Regions from separate parts of the Clostridium sp. USBA 49 genome, predicted to be linked through region 2. Evidence: a T-box and tRNA genes for the amino acid it is inferred to sense, from the RefSeq annotation. Region 2 holds a T-box; the other holds one or more tRNA genes.
The links. The T-box of region 2 lies ahead of B5D11_RS07265 (valine--tRNA ligase). A T-box ahead of a tRNA ligase gene usually reads a tRNA of that ligase, here a tRNA-Val.

Region 1: it has a tRNA-Val gene. The T-box ahead of B5D11_RS07265 (valine--tRNA ligase) is inferred to sense a tRNA for this amino acid. The anticodon was not compared.

What each region holds. Positions count from the first base shown of each region.
Region 1 covers NZ_FUYD01000003.1:232,063-239,676, reverse strand. The annotation lists gene B5D11_RS05030 (glycosyltransferase family 2 protein) at 1-539, shown strand, start outside; gene B5D11_RS05025 (MATE family efflux transporter) at 704-2,071, opposite strand; gene B5D11_RS05020 (HAD family hydrolase) at 2,300-2,959, shown strand; gene B5D11_RS05015 (NAD(P)/FAD-dependent oxidoreductase) at 3,053-4,285, opposite strand; gene B5D11_RS05010 (CoA-binding protein) at 4,493-4,867, shown strand; tRNA gene B5D11_RS05005 (tRNA-Glu) at 5,210-5,284, shown strand; tRNA gene B5D11_RS05000 (tRNA-Val) at 5,289-5,364, shown strand; tRNA gene B5D11_RS04995 (tRNA-Asp) at 5,406-5,482, shown strand; tRNA gene B5D11_RS04990 (tRNA-Thr) at 5,487-5,561, shown strand; tRNA gene B5D11_RS04985 (tRNA-Glu) at 5,571-5,645, shown strand; tRNA gene B5D11_RS04980 (tRNA-Val) at 5,650-5,725, shown strand; tRNA gene B5D11_RS04975 (tRNA-Asp) at 5,767-5,843, shown strand; gene B5D11_RS04970 (SDR family oxidoreductase) at 6,196-6,996, shown strand; gene B5D11_RS04965 (BglG family transcription antiterminator) at 7,012-7,614, shown strand, end outside.
Region 2 covers NZ_FUYD01000006.1:29,828-37,441, reverse strand. The annotation lists gene B5D11_RS07275 (2-hydroxyacyl-CoA dehydratase) at 1-465, shown strand, start outside; gene B5D11_RS07270 (ABC transporter substrate-binding protein) at 587-1,609, opposite strand; T-box leader at 1,789-2,011, shown strand; gene B5D11_RS07265 (valine--tRNA ligase) at 2,082-4,727, shown strand; gene B5D11_RS07260 (bifunctional folylpolyglutamate synthase/dihydrofolate synthase) at 4,791-6,086, shown strand; gene B5D11_RS07255 (YncE family protein) at 6,145-7,029, shown strand; gene B5D11_RS07250 (DUF4364 family protein) at 7,026-7,550, opposite strand.

The sequences.
Region 1 (7,614 bases), on a different contig from region 2:
TTAAATTGATAACTGCAAAGTACTTTTATAAATTTTTAAATGCTATGTCTGATATAGATATTCCAAAAGATACAGGGGATTTTAGACTTATTGATAAAAGTGTTGCTTGTGTGTTTAATTCTATGACTGAAAAGAATCGTTTTATAAGAGGAATGATATCTTGGATAGGATTTAATCAAATAGCTATAGAATATGTAAGAGATGAACGATTTGCAGGTGAAACTAAATATCCATTAAAAAAGATGATAAAATTTGCTAAAGATGGTATTATAGCTTTTTCTTCAAAACCTCTTAAAATAATAACTTCTTTTGGATTTTTTTCAGTAATTTTATCTTTTATAATTCTTATTTATTCAATTGTAAGTAAAATATTTCAAAATGATATAGCAAAAGGCTGGACTTCTCTTATGGTTGCAATAACTTTTTTCTCTGGGGTACAAATGCTTTCTCTTGGAATAGTAGGAGAATATATTGCTAGAATTTATGATGAAATAAAAGGAAGACCTCTTTATATAATTAAAGATAAAATAAATTTTTAAGGTATTATAAAAACATATAAATTAAATGGATTAGTAAAAACTAATATTATTTAGATGCGTAAAGTAAAGCCATACATAAAAAATTTTTATGTATGGCTTTTAAGTTTTTGAATTTATTTAATGAATTTACGTAAATTTTATGTATTATATTTATAATTTACAATTTATTTTGTTTTTAAAGTTAAGTTATTAATCCATTTTTTAGATAAAATTCTTGGAAGACCAAATATAATTTTAAATACTTCTTCAAGGCTTACAAGGGCTAAAACCCAGTATACTGGAAGTTTCCATACAAGTCCTCCTAAAAAAGCAAGGGGTACACCTATAAGCCATACTCCTCCTGTATCTAAAAATAAGCAAAATTTAGTATCTCCACCGCTTCTTAGTATTCCAACAACAGATAAATAATTGAAACATTTTGCCCAAAGAAAAGCTGAAAAAACTGTAAGATTTTTACGTGCAAATTCATAAACTTCGGCTGAAACATTGTATGGAGAAAGAATCCATTTTGAAGATAAAAATACTATAAATCCTACAATAAGTGCAATTGAAGGACCTAAAGTTATAAAACGTTTTGCATAAATAAATGCATCTTCTTCATTTTTCTCACCTATTTTGGTTCCTATCATAACTGCACAAGCATTACCAATTCCCATAAATATTACCCAAGCAATATTTTCTATAGTTCCAGATATATTGGTAGAAGCAATAACATTTGTACCCATTCTTGCATAAACAAAAGAATATAAAGTTACACCTAATGCCCAAATGGATTCATTTAAAATAACAGGTATAGTAACTTTAAAAAAGTTTTTTACAAATGAAATTGATAAATCTATCATTTCATTTATTTTAGCTGCAATTGCATAATTATTTTTATAAGTTACATATAAAATTAAAGTCATTTCTACAATTCGAGCAATTACAGTAGCTATTGCTGCACCACGTACTTCAAGTCGTGGAAATCCAAATTTCCCATAAATAAGAACGTAGTTAAAAAATGTATTTGTACAAAGAGATATAGCACTTACTACCATAGGAGTTTTTGCCTCACCAGTACTTCTTAAGGCAAAAGAATAAGAAAACGAAATTGAAGTTATTATATAACTAAATGCTATTATTTTTAAATACTGACTCCCAAGTATAATTACATCTTTATCTTTAGAAAAAATACCAAGTATTTGTTTAGGAAATATAAAACCTCCTATAGTAAAAATCATAGAAGCTATTCCGCCACTTATCAAACAAACTCCAAGAACTCTTCGTATATTTTTTACATCTTTATTTCCCCAATATTGAGCTGTAAATATAGAAGAACCACTAGATATTCCAAATAAAAGTAGATTTAAAAGAAAAAAATATTGATTTGCAAGTCCTACACTTGCTATAGCTTTTTCTCCAAGCTTTCCAATCATTATAGTATCTACTAGATTAAGAGATGATGATATAAAGTTTTGAAGTGCTATTGGTATAGCAAGATTTAGCATAACTTTATAAAAATGTTTATCATTTAAAAGTTTTTTAATACTCATGAAATCCCCCTATCGTAATATAATATTAAAATATAATTAAGTTAAAAATATATTTATACTTATAATTAATATCTTATATTAAACAGATACAATTAACATTGTATCGTATGTATTATTATTTATCAAATTAATACTTTAGTATTTTTAAAATATTAATTTAATAGATTTTTAACTAAATGTATATTACAATAGTAAATGTAATAAAAATTAAAGAATGGAGTGACATATTTGCTTAAAGCTGTTATTTTTGATATGGATGGAGTAATAATTGATAGTGAACCAGATCATTTAAAGTTTGAGCAAGAATTTTTTAAAAATCTTGGCCTTGATATAAGCAAAGAAGAGCATAATAAATTTGTTGGAACAACTTCTTACTATATGTGGGAAACAATAAAAAATAAATTTAATCTTTCACAAACTGTAGAAGAACTTGTAAAAAACGATAGAGATAACTACTATAACTATTTAATATCAGGAAATCATAATATTCAAATTATAGATGGAGTTAAAAATATTATAGAAGATTTATATAAAAATGGTGTATTACTTGCTGTTGCATCTTCTTCACCAATAAACATAATTGAAATTATAGTAGATATGTTTAATATTAGAAAATATTTTAATACATTAGTAACAGGTGATTATGTAGATAAAAGTAAACCTAATCCTGATATATTTTTATATGCAGCAAAGGAGCTTTGTGTGGAACCAAAAGATTGTATTGTAATTGAGGATTCTGCAAATGGAGTTTTAGCTGCAAAAAATGCTAAAATGAAATGTGTTGGATATAGAAATTTAAATTCAGGTAATCAAGATTTATCTCCAGCTGACATTATAATAAATTCTTATGATGAAATAAATTATGATATATTAAAAAGCATTATATAAAATTTTATACATAATTTTTAATATGATTATTTTACTATATATAATTTGAAATATAAAAAAGATTTAAGGCATAAAGAATATTACTTTAATGCCCTAAATCTTTTTTATATTTTTAGCAGCAGTATAAGCTGAACTCCAAGCCCATTGAAGGTTAAAACCACCACAGTCACCATCTACATCTAAAATTTCTCCAGCAAAATATAAATTAGGTATAAGTTTTGATTCCATGGTATTTGGATTAACTTCATTTGTATTAACTCCTCCAGCAGTTACTTGAGAATTAGCAAAAGAATTCGTACCTATAACTTTAAAATCCCATCTTTTTAAAAGCTTATATATATTCCTTTTTTCTTTATATTCTAAATCCCAGCAAGGTTTATGTATATTATTAATTCCAGCTTCTTTAAGTAATATAGGAATAAGTTTTTTATTTATTATACCTATAAAAGAATCATGAACACTTCTGTGAGAAAATATAGAAAAATGTCCTTCAAAAAAATTTTCTAAAGTTTCTTCATTCATAGTATGCATAATGTTTATCCTAACAAAAACCTTGCTATCTTTTGAAAGTGCATAAGAAGCAATTCTGCTCAATTGAAGAATAGGAGGACCAGATATACCGTAATCTGTAAAAAGTATTTCTCCAAATTCACATCTTTTTAATTCATTATTTACATATATTTCTGCTATACCATTAAATTTAACACCTGATAAAGCTTTAAGATTTTTATAATCAAGCTTTAGTTGAACAAGAGCAGGAAGAGGATTTATTATACTATGACCTAAAGATTTAGCTAAATAATAACCAGAACCATCAGAACCACTAGAAGGAAGAGATTTTCCACCACAAGATAAAAGAAGTTTTTGGCTTTCATAAATTTCACCATTTGATGTTTCTATTATAAATTTAGATTTTTTATATTTTATATTTTTAACTTTAGAGTTTAAATAAACAGGTATTTCTCTATCATTAATTGCAAGCCTTAATATATCAACTACAGAAGATGCTTGAAGAGACATAGGATACATTTTACCATCTTCTAAAGTAACTAAAGGAAGTCCTAAAGATAAGAAAAAGTTTATAGTATCTGAAACTTTAAATTCCCCAAGTGCTGGGATGAAAAAATTAGGATTATCGCTGTGGTATCTACTACTTTCTATATATTCATTTGTGATATTGCATCTTCCGTTTCCTGTTACCAGTAATTTTTTTAATATCCTATCGCTGCCTTCTAGTATAGCTACATCTATTCCCATATCTTTAGTTAAAATTGCAGCCATAGATCCAGCAGCACCTCCGCCTATTATTATGAGTTCATGTTTCAAAATAAATCCCACCTTGTTAAATTAATATAGAGATATTATTTATATATTTTATACTAAATATAAATTTTTGAATATAATAAAAATATACTTATGTAAAATAATTATTTAAGTTATAATAAATATAACAAAGTATTATATATTAATTTTCAAAATTTAAACAAAACCAATACAAATGTAGTTTATCAAACTATTAAGGAGATGATTTTTGTGAATGCAGGAGAATTTTTAAATTTTAAAAATTGGGTAGTAGCTGGAGATGTTCTTAATCCAGACAAATATGCTTATAAAATATTAAATGCTTTAAAAAATGCAGGTTTTAATGTAGAAGGTGTAAATCCTAAAGATACATCAGGTAATACATATAAAAGCATTAAAGAAGTTCCATATAAAATAGATGTACTTGATTTATGTATAAATCCTATAAAAGGATTAAGCATTATTAAAGAGGCTAAAGAACTTAATATAGATAAAGTTCTAATACAGCCTGGAGCAGAAAGTGAAGAAATTTTAGAATTTTGTAAAAATAATGGAATAACTGCAATAGAAGGCTGCGCATTAGTAGAATTATCAAAACGTAAATAAATTTTAATTAATTTTTTAGAATAATATAAAATATCTATTTATAAAAAGTATAAATAGATATTTTAATTTAATAATTATTTAATTAAAATATGCTTGTAATATAAATAATTATTATAAAATTTCCTTAGAAAAATTAGTTACAGATAAAACTAAAACAGTAATATTAAATATCTATAATAAGCATATAAGAGAAAATAGATTAAATATGTAGTTTTATTATATATTATAAAAATATATTTGAATAAAAACGAAAAAAATAAAAAAATATGTTGACATAAATCTAAATTTTATGTATTATATTCTATGTCGGGTCTTGAGAGCTGACAAAACAAATTTAAATAAGGCTCCTTGGTCAAGCGGTTAAGACACCACCCTTTCACGGTGGTAACAGGGGTTCGATTCCCCTAGGAGTCACCACTATGGGCGCATAGCTCAGCTGGGAGAGCATCTGCCTTACAAGCAGAGGGTCACAGGTTCGAGCCCTGTTGTGCCCACCATAGTGATTATCACTATAATAATAAAATATTTAAATATATATGGCCCAGTGGCTCAGTTGGTTAGAGTGCCGGCCTGTCACGCCGGAGGTCGAGGGTTCGAGCCCCTTCTGGGTCGCCAAAATGCTGGCATGGCTCAACGGTAGAGCAGCTGACTTGTAATCAGCAGGTTGTAGGTTCGATTCCTATTGCCAGCTCCAATTAAATAAGGCTCCTTGGTCAAGCGGTTAAGACACCACCCTTTCACGGTGGTAACAGGGGTTCGATTCCCCTAGGAGTCACCACTATGGGCGCATAGCTCAGCTGGGAGAGCATCTGCCTTACAAGCAGAGGGTCACAGGTTCGAGCCCTGTTGTGCCCACCATAGTGATTATCACTATAATAATAAAATATTTAAATATATGTGGCCCAGTGGCTCAGTTGGTTAGAGTGCCGGCCTGTCACGCCGGAGGTCGAGGGTTCGAGCCCCTTCTGGGTCGCCAAAGTAAATAATAAAAAGTCTCAAACATTTTGTTTGGGACTTTTTGTTATTTTAAGTACAAATATGTATTTACTAAAAATAACGAATAACACAATATAAATAATGCATAAGATAGTAATAATATTTTTGAAAAAGTTATTATTATTAATTAAAGATTAAATTTATTATGTTTTTTTAAAATATATACTCCTTACGTAATATTAATTTTGATTTTATTATATTAATGCTATTTATATGCCTATTATTTTTCAGAATTAGTACAAAGAATTATGATACTTATGAAAATTTTAGTGTATTAATTCTTATCATTTAAAGGCTTATAATTTAATCAAGAGGTAAGGAGGTAAAATGATATGACAGAGAATTGGTTAAACATTAATGGCAAAACAATTATTGTAACTGGAGGCAATTCAGGCATAGGATTGCATATTACTAACCAGTTAAAAGAAAATGGAGCAAATGTTATTGTTGCAGATTTAAATGTTGAAACTGGAAATGGTGATGGCGTATATAATATTAAAACAGATGTAACTTCAATTTGCAGTGTAAATTCTATGGTAGAAGAAGCAGTTAAAAAATTTGGTAAAATTGATGTGTTAGTTAACAATGCCGGGATTAATTTACCAAGATTACTTGTTGATTTTTATAGTAATGAAAGAAAATATGAAATTGATGAAGAAGCATTTAATAAAATGGTAAATGTTAATCAAAAAGGTGTTGTATTTGTTACTCAAGCTGTAGTTAGACATATGATTGATAAAAAAATAAAAGGGGTGATAATTAATATATCTTCTGAATCTGGAATGGAAGGATCTGTAGGACAAAGCTTATATTCTGCAACAAAGGGAGCAGTAAATTCATATACAAGATCATGGGCAAAAGAACTTGGGAAATTTGGTATTAGAGTTGTAGGTGTAGCACCAGGTATAAATGAAAAGACAGGACTTACTACTCCTGAATACAATAAAGCTTTAGCATATACAAGAAACATAAGTGTAGACCAGCTTGATTATGGTTATGAAAAGAGTATTCCTTTAGGTAGAGTGGGTAAATTAGATGAAATTGCATACCTTGTTAGTTTCTTAGCTTCTGATAAGGCTTCTTATATTACTGGAACTGTAATTAACATTACAGGAGGGAAGTCAAGAGGTTAGTTTGGAGGGATAGTTGTGCCAAGCTATGCAAATATAAATAAATTACTGAATTTATTGCTTTTAAAAAACAAATTATCTAGTGAAGAAATTTTAGAAGAAGTAGATTCTAAATGTGATATATATAATTATGTTAAAGAAATTAAACACATATACAAAAATGAATTAGATGTTAATATAATAGAAGATGGACATATAATTACACTTAATATTTTGGATGAAGATAAGTTTTATAAGCACTTATATAGGGCAAATATGTATGATTTTAATGATTATAAATGCAGGATAGCATATTTGTTTTATGAACTAATTGATAAAGGGATTTATGTAAATATACTAGATCTTTGTGATTATATGAATGTAAGTAGAGGTACAGTCAATAATGATTTAAAGAAAGCAAAAAATATACTAAAAAAATATGGTGCAGAGATAGTAGGAGTGCCTAATAAAGGAATAAAATTAAATGGCAGTGAATTTAGTAAACGATTGATATTGATTTATGAAGTTTTTGATTATTTCCCAAGTAAAATTTTTATAAATAATAAATTTATTAATATGATAAAATCATTATCTGAACACTATAAATTAAACAATTTAAGTAGATATTTAATTTATAAATCA
Region 2 (7,614 bases):
GTTGGTATGGAATATTACAGAATAGAAATGAAAAAAGCTTTAAATAAAAGTAAAAGATTTAGTGCTCCTAAAAGTATTAATAAATTAGCTCAAGGAGCTAAAGAAATATTATCTTTAGGGAATCAAACAGGTGAAGGATGGTTTTTAACTGCAGAAATGATAGAGCTTATAGAAAGTGATGTAAAAAATATAGTGTGTATGCAGCCTTTTGCTTGTCTTCCAAATCATGTTACAGGTAAAGGAATGATAAAAGGATTAAAAAATAAATATCCTGATGTAAATATAACAGCTATAGATTATGATCCAGGTGCTAGTGAGGTAAATCAGCTTAACAGAATAAAACTCATGCTTTCTGTAGCATTTAAAAATTTAAACATTGAGACAGGCAATGAAGCATTAAATGAAGCGGCTAGTGATAAAAAAATAGAAATAGAAACTAAAAATGGTTTAGATATAGGATTTTAAAAAAGCTTTCAATAAATTTAAAAGCCATGCATAAAAATTTTTTATGCATGGCTTTTATTTATAAAAATTAATAATTATTATAGTAGTTTTTCGCCGCTCTTTTATATTATATAAATAAAAACTACTTTACATTTTTTATAGCTTTTTCTGCAAAGCTATTATTAACTATTTTATCAAAAGGAGGTCTTTCAGGTAAGATATCTGCTTTATAAGATTGAATGATATCCATAAGCCTGGTCATATTTTCTTCTTTTAAAACTAAGTTTGGTGCATAAGCATCTATGTCTTTATAGTTTTTAACAACTTGTGCAATTAAATCTTCATCTGTCCCAGGGAAAAATGACTTTATAGATTTTGCAATTTCTTTTTCATTGTGATTTTGAACCCAAATCTGACCTTTATAAACAGCTCTAGTAAATTTTTCTATAACTTCAGGATTTTTTTCTATATATGATTTTGTAGAATAATAACAGGTGTATGGAATTATTCCAGCTGAAGCACCAACAGAAGTTACTATATAACCTGTATTATCTTTTCTTAAAAGGCTTGCATTTGGTTCAAACAATGCAGCATAGTCAGCAGTACCTCCCTTAAATGCTCCAGTTACTGCAGAAAATGCAATATTAGTTATCATTTCAACATCTTTTGAAGGATTGATTCCATGGTTTCTTAATACATATTCAAGTGTCATTTGAGGAACCCCACCAGGTCTGCCTCCTAATATAACTTTACCTTTTAAAGATTCCCATTTAAAATCTTTTTCTTCTTTTCTAGACACTAAAAATGAACCGTCCTTTTGTGTAAGCTGTCCAAATACTATAGGATAATCTTCTCTTTTTTGATTATAGATGTATAAAACTTGTTCTGGCCCAGAAAAACCTATATCTACACTGCGGCTTAAAACCTGCTGCATAGTTTTGTCTGCACCTTCGCCTGTTGTAAGGTCAATCTCTAGTCCTTCTTCTTTAAAAAAGCCTTCATTCATAGCAACATAAAAAGGTGCATAGAAAATGGAACGGGTTACTTCATTTAATTTCACCTTTATAACATCACTATTGTTTTTTTTATTACAACCACTAAATAAAGTAATAATTAATGCAAAGGATAATAGCAAAGGAAATAAGGTTAAATACTTTTTCTTCATAAATACCTCCATTAAAAATCTTAGTATACTTTATATTATGAAGTGAGAAGTAATAGTGTTAATAATTGTTTAAAGTTTATGATTTATATAAAAATTTAATAATATTTAATTTCTTAAATAATATTGACAGATATTAAAATAATAGTATAATAATTAATAATTAAAACATAATATATTAATAAAAAGCTTTGATAAAGAGGAGTAAAGGCTTGGAGTATTAAGAGAGGAAAGTTCTAAGGCTGAGAGACTTTCTATACAAATTGCCTTGAAGGTAGCTTTGGAGCTTCTTGCTTGAATTTTAGTAAAGCAAGACGGTTTTCTTAACTGTTAAAAATTTAAGAGCCTATCGACTTGTGTCTGTAGGAAAAAAGGTGGTACCGCGATTATGTCTTCGTCCTTTTATGGATGAAGGCTTTTTTATTTATTAGTTAAAAATTATAATGTACAATATACAATATGAGGAGATGAAGTTATGGAAGAGTTAAAAAATATTGCAACCACATATAATCCAAAAGAATTTGAAGAAAGAATTTATAAAACTTGGGAAGAAAAAGGATACTTTACTCCAAAGGTAGACAAAAATAAAAAACCTTATACTATTATTATGCCTCCTCCAAATATAACAGGTAAGCTTCATTTAGGTCATGCATTAGATAATACACTTCAAGATTTTTTAATAAGGGTTAAAAGGATGCAAGGCTACAGTACACTTTGGCTTCCAGGAGAAGACCATGCTAGTATAGCAACGGAAGTTAAAGTTGAAAATGAGCTTTTAAAACAAGGTTTAAAGAAAAAAGAAATGGGAAGAGAAGCTTTTCTTGATAAAGTTTGGGAATGGACATATGAATATAGAGAAAGAATTAGAATGCAGCTTAAAAAAATGGGAGTTTCAGCGGATTTTACAAGAGAAGCTTTTACAATGGATGAAAATTTAAGTAAAGCTGTTAGAACAGTTTTTGTTAAATTATATAATGAAGGGCTTATATATCAAGGAAATAGAATAACAAATTGGTGCCCAAAATGTAAAACAGCTCTTTCTGATGCGGAAATAGAATACAGTGAACAAAATGGATATTTTTGGCATATAAAATATCCAGTAGTAGGAAGTGATGAGTATTTAGAAATAGCAACAACTCGTCCAGAAACAATGCTTGGAGATACAGCAGTAGCTGTAAATCCTAAAGATAAAAGATATAAACATTTAGTAGGTAAAAAACTAATTTTACCTTTAGTTAATAAAGAAATTCCTATAATAGAAGATGACTATGTAGATTTAGATTTTGGAACAGGTGCAGTTAAAATAACTCCTGCTCATGATCCAAACGATTATCAAGTTGGTAAAAGACATAATTTAGAAGAAATAAATATTATGAATGAAGATGGAACTATAAATGCTTTAGGCGGTAAATATGCAGGCATGGATAGATACGAAGCAAGAAAAGCAATAGTTAAGGATTTAGAAGAGCAAGGATATTTAGTTAAAATAAAAGAACATACTCACAATGTTGGATGCCATGATAGATGTAAAACTACAGTAGAGCCTATGATTTCAAAACAGTGGTATGTAAAAATGGAAACTTTAGCAAAACCAGCAATAGAAGTTGTTAAAGAAAAAAAGATAAAATTTGTTCCAGAAAGATTTGAAAAGATATATTATAATTGGATGGAAAACATTCAAGATTGGTGTATATCAAGACAGCTTTGGTGGGGACATAGAATTCCTGTTTGGTACTGCAAAGATTGCGGGGAGATTAATGTTTCTATAGAAGAGCCAAAAACTTGCTCAAAGTGTAAAAGCAGTAACTTAGAACAGGATAAAGATGTTCTTGATACTTGGTTTAGTTCCGCTCTATGGCCATTTTCAACTTTAGGATGGCCAAATGAAACAGAGGATTTAAAATACTTTTATCCAACAAATACTCTTGTAACAGGTTATGATATTATATTCTTCTGGGTAGCAAGAATGATATTTTCAGGTCTTCATAATATGAACGATATTCCTTTTGAAACTGTACTTATACATGGAATTATAAGAGATGCAGAAGGAAGAAAAATGTCTAAGTCTTTAGGCAATGGTGTAGATCCATTAGATGTAATAGAAAAATATGGAGCAGATGCTTTAAGATTTATGCTTATAACTGGGAATGCTCCAGGAAATGACATAAGATATCAAGAAGAAAAGGTTGAAGCAGCTAGAAATTTTGCAAATAAGATTTGGAATGCATCTAGATTTGTTATAATGAATTTAGATAAAAATATTATGGAAAAATATAAAGATGATAAAGATTATACTATAGCTGATAGATGGATATTATCAAGATTAAATACTGTTTCTAAAGATATAACTGATAATATAGAAAAATTCGAACTTGGAATAGCATCACAAAAGATATATGATTTTATTTGGTCAGAGTTTTGCGACTGGTATATAGAATTAGTCAAACCTATACTTTATGGGAATAATGAAAGAGCAAAGGGTATAACTTTTAATGTGCTTTATAAAGTTTTAACTACAAGTTTGCAGCTTCTTCATCCTATAATGCCATTTATAACAGAAGAAATATATACACATTTAGACGCTGAATATGAATCAATTACAATATCAAAATGGCCTGAATATGATGAAAATTTAAATGATAAAGAAGCAGAAGAAAATATGGATTATATTATAGATGCTATTAAAAGCATAAGGAATGTAAGAGCAGAGATGAATGTTCCACCATCAAGAAAAGCAAAAATTTTAGCTTTAGTTTCAAAAGAAGCTGAAAAAGCTTTTATATCTGGTACAATTTATTTTGAAAAACTCGCATTTGCATCAGAGATTAATATGTTACAATCTAAAGAAGAAATTCCTCAAAATGCTGTTTCAGTAGTTACAAGAGGAGCCGAAATATATATTCCTCTTTTAGATTTAGTAGATAGAGAAAAAGAACTTGAAAGACTTAATAAGGAAAAAACAAAGCTTTTATCTGAAATAGATAGAGTAGAGAAAAAACTTTCAAATGAAAAATTTGTAAATAAAGCTCCAAAGGCTGTTGTAGATGAAGAAAGAGCTAAAGGTGAAAAATATAAAGAAATGCTTAATGCAGTTATTCAAAGAATTAAAAATTTAAATTAAAAATAGCAGAGGATTTTCCTCTGCTGATTAATTTATATAAATAAAATAGAAACTGGTGATAAAATGAATTATATTGAATCTATGAGTTATATAAAAAATACTGCAAAATTGGGGAGTAATTATGGATTAGAAAGAACAGAAAAGATTTTAGAAATTTTAGGGAATCCTCATAAAAAATTAAAATGTATACATATAGCAGGAACTAATGGTAAGGGTTCTACAACTGTTATGATAAGTGAAATTTTAAAAGAAGCAGGATATAAAGTTGGTATGTATATTTCTCCGTATTTAGAAGAATTTGAAGAAAGAATTCAAATAAATAGTGAGAATATATCCAAAGAAGATTTAGCTAAAGTAGTAACTGAAGTAGCTAAAGCTGTAGATAAGGTAATTAGCTTAGGATATGAACATCCTACAGAGTTTGAAATAATAAGTTGTGCTATGTTTAAATATTTTTATGATAAAAATGTAGATTATGCTGTTATTGAAGTAGGTCTTGGAGGAAGATTAGATTCTACTAATGTTATAATACCTATATTAAGTATTATAACTTCTATAAGTTATGATCATATGAAAATACTTGGAGATACTTTAGGGAAAATTGCCTATGAAAAGGCTGGAATAATAAAAAATGAAGTACCTTTGGTTTTATATCCTCAAGAAGAAGAAAGCTATAATGTAATAAAAAATATATGCACTGAAAAAAATTCTAAACTTATAGATGTTAAAAGAAATACTGCGGAATTAAAATATATAGATTTTAATAATTTTAAACAAAATATTATTATTAAAACTAATGAAAATTATTATGAAGTAGAATTTAACCTTTTAGGAAAACATCAAATGTTAAATTGTTCTGTTGTAATACATGCAGTAGAAGAACTTATAAGGCAAGGTATAAATATAGAAAAACAACATATTTTAAAAGCTTTAAAAAATGTAAAATGGCCTGGAAGATTAGAGGTTATGAAAAAGGATCCATTGGTAGTTATAGATGGAGCACATAATGTAGATGGTATAAAAAATTTAAAAGAAAGCATTGATGTTTATTTTAAATATAATAATATAATTCTTATTTTAGGTATATTAGCTGATAAACAAGTTGGAAATATGATAAATATAATAGCTCCTAAAGCAGCTAAAATTATAGTTACAGCTCCTCATTCTGAAAGAGCAGAAACTTCTAAAAAACTTGCTTATAATATAAAGAAAATTAATCCTAATGTAGAAATTGAAGATGATTATGAAAAAGCTTATAAATTAGGATTATCTTATTGTCAAAAAGATGATTTACTCCTTATATGTGGATCTCTTTATATGATAGGAGATATGAGGAAAATAATAAAAAATGCTTATTAATTATTAACAGTTTGCCCTTAGTTACATATTATATATTAGTGTAACGGGGGTGATTAGATTGAGCTGCTTATACGTATGCAATACTTCTTCTGACTATATTTCAAAGGTTAACTTAATTCAATTTAAAGAGGAACAGAAAATAGAACTAAGCAGGCATGAAGCTTATAAAGCCGGTCCCCATGATATATGTATTTATAAAGATAAGTTATTAGTAGCTAACAGTTATAGTAATAGTTTATCTATTGTAGATATAAATATGAATAAAGAAATTGAAAATTTTTTTATTGGCATGCATTGTAATGGAGTAGATGTTTTTGAAGATAATGCTTATATTATCTGTGGTGAATTAAATAGTATTATAGTATTTAATTTAAGCCAAAATAAAATAATTGAAGAAATACCCTGTGGTAATTTTCCACATAGTATATCTATTAATAAAAATAAAAAGATAATAGCAGTATCTAACATGAATAGTGATAGTATAACACTAATTGACTGTAGTGATAACTTTAATATTAAAAATATAAAAGTTTTAAGTTATCCAGTAAAAGCAATTTTTACACCAAAAGAAGATAAGCTTTTAGTATGTGAAAGTTTTATGGGAATTAATAAAAATGGAAGTTTATGCATGATAGATTTAAAAAATTTAGAAACTGTATGGAGATTAAAAGTAGGAACTTATCCTGTAGATATTTATTGTGAAAATAATATTTGCTATATATCTAATTTTGGAGATGGTACTATAAGTATAATAGATATGGATAATGTAAAAGAAATAAAAAAAATAAAAATAGGTGGGATGCCAAGAGGTATAATTAAAAATGAAGAAAATATTTATGTGGGTGATAACTATAATAATTTTTTAATAGAGCTTAATTTAAAAAAAGAAACTAAAAAAATCATACCTATAGGGGGAGAACCTACAGGTATGCTAATTATTTAATCTATAAGCAAACTAATTATTTTACTATATAATTCTGATGAATTTTGCTTCCATCTGCTGCAAAGTTCTCTTGCTTGTTTAATTGAAGGAACATTTAATTTTAAGTCCATTAAAATTGAATTGTTTTCAGTTGCTTTTAAATTTACTATATAATTATTATTATTTTCAATTGTATAATCAGCAAAAATAGTAATTTCTTTTTTAATTTTTTCTAAATGTAGTTTTAAATAGTTATCTATTATTTCTATTTTATCTTTAGGAAGTCTTTGCTTAAACATAGAAAGAACTTTTGAACCTTTTGCTGTTATAATTAATTTATGTTTAGATTCTTCTTTTGTATATTCTAAAAATCCAGAAGAAACTAATTCAGATATGTATTGATGAAGAGTAAAATAATTTATGAAATTATTTTCAAGTACTATTTGTGTTATCTGTATATTAGAAATTGGAAGATTGATTTTATCAAATATATAAAGAAGAAGTAATTTATTTTCTGCTAATTCAGAAGTATCTCCAAACACAGTTATTCCCCCTTGTATTAATGTATATTATAATGCTAACATTCTTAAAAATATTATAAAAATA